2 regions of the Streptomyces sp. NPDC019890 genome follow, and region 1 is predicted to be linked to the other one. Evidence: riboswitches for the same ligand, from Rfam matches in the RefSeq annotation. Region 1 holds a riboswitch; the other holds the start of a gene.
The links. A riboswitch is a leader RNA that binds a small molecule or an ion and turns the genes downstream of it on or off. The one in region 1 is predicted to bind cyclic di-AMP.
Positions count from the first base shown of each region.

Region 2: another riboswitch for cyclic di-AMP. It lies ahead of ACI2LP_RS32560 (M23 family metallopeptidase); the one in region 1 lies ahead of ACI2LP_RS14440 (transglycosylase family protein).

Region 1 is NZ_JBJDQK010000004.1:474,028-476,411, reverse strand. Features, by position in the region: gene eno (phosphopyruvate hydratase) at 1-43, opposite strand, end outside; gene ACI2LP_RS14440 (transglycosylase family protein) at 429-1,097, opposite strand; cyclic di-AMP (ydaO/yuaA leader) riboswitch at 1,101-1,272, opposite strand; gene ACI2LP_RS14435 (transglycosylase family protein) at 1,538-2,384, opposite strand, start outside.
Region 2 is NZ_JBJDQK010000023.1:12,387-14,770, reverse strand. Features, by position in the region: gene ACI2LP_RS32560 (M23 family metallopeptidase) at 1-988, opposite strand, end outside; cyclic di-AMP (ydaO/yuaA leader) riboswitch at 1,000-1,156, opposite strand; gene ACI2LP_RS32555 (PP2C family protein-serine/threonine phosphatase) at 1,371-2,384, opposite strand, start outside.

The DNA.
Region 1 (2,384 bases):
GGATTTCCCGGGCTACGACGACGTCGATGGACGGCACGAGCATCTCCTTCTGGGATGTGACGCTTGAAGTGCAGGGTCTCTTTGGCCTTGCGACATGAGCCTAACCGGCTCCAGGGCTGTGGCCAGCCGATGCCCGCCCGCTGGGACAAAAAAGGCCCCCAAGGCTCGCGGCAGCGGACAAAGGGGTACAAGGTCTACCAGCGGGTAACGGCCTGCGGCGGCAGGCGGGGGACGACAGACAGAACCCCGGCCCGGTGCGTACGGGGGAAAACGCACCGAGCCGGGGTGGCTGGGGGACGGGGGTCCGCCGCTTCCGGTGGGCCGCCGGGTCCACCGGAATCCGGGGTCCGGATGTCCGGTCCCGGACAACTGATGCAGAAGTCCGGGTGGGGCCGGCTCAGGTGGAGCTGCCGGCCCGGGACCTCGGGTCAGCTCAGGTGGAGCTGCTGGCCCGGGTAGATCACATTGGCGTCGCTGATGATGTCCTTGTTCAGGTCGAACAGCTTCGTCCAGCCGCCCTTGACCTTCTCGGCCTGCGCGATCTTGCTGAGCGTGTCGCCGGCCTTGACCTTGTACTCGCCGTCGCCCTTCTTGAAGCCCGTGGCCTTGGCGGCGGGCTTCGGAGCGGCCGGGCGCGCGGAGCGGGTGGTGGGGGCCTCGGCGCGCTTCGGGGCGGGCTTCGCCTGCTGCGCGGTGCCGGAGTCGGCGGAGCCGCCGTCGTACGCGGCGTTGGACAGACCCACGCCACAGTTCGGCCACGCGCCCTTGCCCTGGCCCGCGAGGACCTTCTCGGCGACGGCTATCTGCTGGTCCTTGGAGGCCAGGTCGGCGCGCGAGGCGTAGGCGGTGCCACCGTAGGCGGCCCAGGTGGAGTTGGTGAACTGCAGGCCGCCGTAGAAGCCGTTGCCGGTGTTGATGGACCAGTTGCCGCCGGACTCGCACTGGGCGACCTGGTCCCACTCGGCGGCGGTGGCGGCGGAGGCCGAGGTCGCGCCGAGCAGCGGGACGGCGAAGGCGGCACCGGTGACACCGGCGAGCGTGGCGATGCGAGTGGTCTTCGACGGGCGGCGGTGCTTGCCCTTGCTGGAAAACAGCATGGAACGTCTCCTCACCGACGCCTACGAGGTGAGCTGTCGGGTTCGGGCCTGTGAGTTGCCCGGTCGTGCGTCCTAGCGCGCGACTTCACCCCTAGCCGGTTGGTGACCACCTCTCAGTGGCCGGGGCCGGCGCTTACCTTGGGTCCCCCGCTCCTGCCTTCGGCGCTCTACGCGACGACTACTCCCCCCGACCGACGGCAGGATTCGGCGTGACGGTCAGTGGTGCCCGCGATGGCGAGCGGTCAGACCGTAGACACACCTCTCCCCGATGTTCAAAAGATGAACATCGGGGAGAAATCGCCCATCTCGCCTCTCCGGTAACACTCGTTTCCGCAGGTAGCGGGCGGAATGAGCGATTCCGCCCGACGAGTCATGCCAGTTGGGACAAAGAGACTCATGTCTCACTTGCGCAGACTCGGACATAAGCCCGCGAACTGCCGCTACTTCGCGCCCAGATCGAGGCTCTGGCCAGGAAGGATGAGGTCGGGGTCGTCGCCGACGGTCCCCCGGTTCGCCTCGTAGAGCGCGGTCCAGCCGCCGGAGAGCTTCTCCTTGTTGACGATCGCGGACAGGCTGTCGCCCGCCTGGACGGTGTACTCGCCCGACGGGACGTCCGAAGTGTCACTCTTGTCCGCTTCGGCGCGTGTTGGGCCGTCACTTCGCGAGGCATGACGTCCCGCTTCGCGCGTGTTGTCCGTATTGCCCGGCTCGGTCTCCTCCGGGGCGGACTCGCCGCGGTGCTTACCGCTTCCGCTGTCGACGCCCGCGTCCGCGCTCGGAGTGGCATCGGGCGTCGCCGGCTCCGTCGCGTCCGCGGACGGTTCGGCGGACGGCTCGGCAGAGGGCTCCGCGGCCTCGGACGGCTCGGTCGTCTTCGGCGACGCGTCGGGCGCGTCCGGCGCGTCCGGCGCCGCCGGGGCGCTCTGGCCGGGCAGGGGCAGGACGCCCGGGTCGACGCCGGTCGCGGCGCCGTCGTTCTTCAGCCCCGCGATCGCCGCACAGCCGGGCCAGGCCGCCGGGCCCTGCGCCTCCAGGACCTTCTCCGCAACCGCGATCTGCTGGGAGCGGCTGGCGAGGTCGGCGCGCGCCGCGTACGCGGTGCCGCCGAAGCTCTGCCAGGTCTCCTGCGAGAACTGCAGCCCGCCGTAGAAGCCGTTGCCGAGGTCGGCCATCCACATGCCGCCGCTCTCGCACTCCGCGACCCGGTCCCACATGGAGGCGTCGGCGGCGGAGGCCGAACCGGCACCGAGAAGGGGGATCGCGATGGCCGATCCGGTCACACCTGCC
Region 2 (2,384 bases), on a different contig from region 1:
GGACCTCCAGGTGCAGATGCGGGCCGGTCACATTGCCGGTCGCACCCACGCGGCCGATCGTCTCCCCCGTCGACACCTTCTGGCCCGCGCTGACCGAGATCGAGGACTGGTGGGCGTACCAGATCTCCGTGCCGTCATCGAGCTCCAGCACCGTGCGGTAGCCGTAGGAGCCGGACCAGCCCGCCGACTTGACGGTGCCGCTGTGGACCGCCTTGAGCGGCGTGCCCGTCGGGGCGGCGAAGTCCAGGCCGGTGTGGTAGCCCGAGGACCACATGGAGCCGGCCTCACCGAAGGTGGAGGTGATCGTGTACGAGGAGGTGGGCAGCGAATAGCTCGCGGCGAGCTTGGCGAGGCGCTCGGCCTCCGCCTTGGCCGCCGCGGCCTTCTCGGCCGCAAGCTTCTCCGCCTCGGCCTTGGCCTCCGCCGCGGTCTGCTGCTTCCTCGCCTCCGCCGCGGCCTTCTCGGCCGCCAGCTTCTCCGCGGCCGCCTTCGCCTCGGCGTCCGCCTCGGCCTGCTGCTGCTCGGCCTGCTGGAGGATGCGGGCGCGCAGCGCCTCACCCGCGCCGGCCGCGCCATCGGCAGCGGTCTTGGAGTCGGTGTCCGAGGCGAGCGTCACCGCCGTGAGCGGTGAGGTGTTGCCGGCGTCGGTGTCCGAGGAGTCGTCGGACAGCAAAGAGCCCACGCCGGGAAGGGACTTGGCGTCGGGCAGGTTGTCCGCGATCGAGTCGGGGAGCGATATGGAGACCGGCGGCTTGTCCTGCGCGGTGGCCATGCCGCCCGCGCCGACCGCGGCGATCACGCCGACGCCGAGCACCGTGGAGCTGCGGGCGAGCCCGCCGCGCTGCTTGACGACACGGTGCCGTCCGCGCACCGGACGAACGGAGTCCTCGGTGGGGTTCCATTCCTCCCACGCCCGCTCCGCCCCCTCTTCGCCGCTGAAGAAGTCGGGCCTGAAGGGTGCTTCTGGGGCAGGGGTGTTGGACGCCACTGAGGCGTACTCCTTTCCTTCCTTCTCGCCTACCGGGTTAGCTGACGGGTTCGGAGCAGGAAGGTCTCCTACGAGCGCTTCGACCGCGGAAAAGAGCGGCAAAAGGTGCCCGATTCACCCCAATTGGTGGTTCCCCGGTTCCCTTGCGGGATTCGGCGCACGCGCACGGTGCCGTCTCTTGCGACGGCTGGGACGACCGCGCTGCGTTATCGAACGTTAATAGACGCCAGGGCCGGATTCCAAGCTGTTCCGAGTGATCGTTAACGAGTTCGTCACGGACTTACCGGGACACAAACGGCCGGATACGGGCGACTTGATCGCCTCTCCTCTCACACCTTCACCTGACGGTGGTTCATATGTGATGCGGAGGGGTGCGCTTCGACTACACACGGTGCGGGTCCGGTGGCCTTCCCTGGCTCTGACTCTTCGCTCTGACCACGGGGACGATCCTGCGGCGGCCCTGCTGCCCCTGCCCGGGACGGCTGACCGCCAGCAGGGCCAGGTCGTCCGTCAAGCCGCCACCGGTATGCAGTCGAACGTCGTCGACGAGCGCGTCCAGCAGTTCCTCCGGCCCGGGAAAGAGCCGGCCGCCGAGCCGCGCGGCCGGGTCGTAGAAGACGCCGTCCGCGTCGCGCGCCTCGGAAAGGCCGTCCGTGTAGAGCAGCAGCGTCGCCCCGGCGGGCAGCGGAAACGAGTCCCCACGGTCCGGCCATCCGCTCAGCTCGCCCATGCCCAGCGGCAGCGCGGCCTCGGTCGGCGCAAGCGCGTGCACTTTCCCGTCGGCGTACAGCACCAGCGGTTCCGGATGGCCACGGTTCACCACGCGCACCATCTCGTCGCGGCGCGGGATCTCGGCGATCACTGCCGTGGTGAACTCCTCGAAGATCTCCAGGCTGTCCCGCCGTGTGCCCTCGCGCGCGAGCGCCCGCTCCAGGCGCTTGGCCACCCCTTCGAGCGTGGCCTCCTGCTCGGCCGCCTCCCGGAACGCGCCGATGACCACGGCCACCGCCTCGACCGCCTCCATCCCCTTGCCCCGTACGTCGCCGACCACCAGGCGCACCCCGTACGGAGTGTCCTGCACGGCGAAGAGGTCACCGCCGATGAAGGCGTCCGCCTGCGCCGCCTCGTACCGCGCGGCGACCTGCAGCCCGCCGATCCGTTCGGCGGGCGTGGGCAGCACGGCGCGCTGCGCGGTCTCGGCGATGACGCGGGCGGAGGCGAGGCGCTCGCCGCTGAGCCGTACGACCCGATTGATGATGAGCGCGAGCCCGGCGACGGTGACCACGGTGAACAGCTCGGTGTTGGCCGAGACGCTGTCCAGGGTGTCGTTGTAGATGTGCAGACCGACCACCGCGGCGACGGCCGCGACACCGGTGAGCAGGGTGGTGAGCCAGGA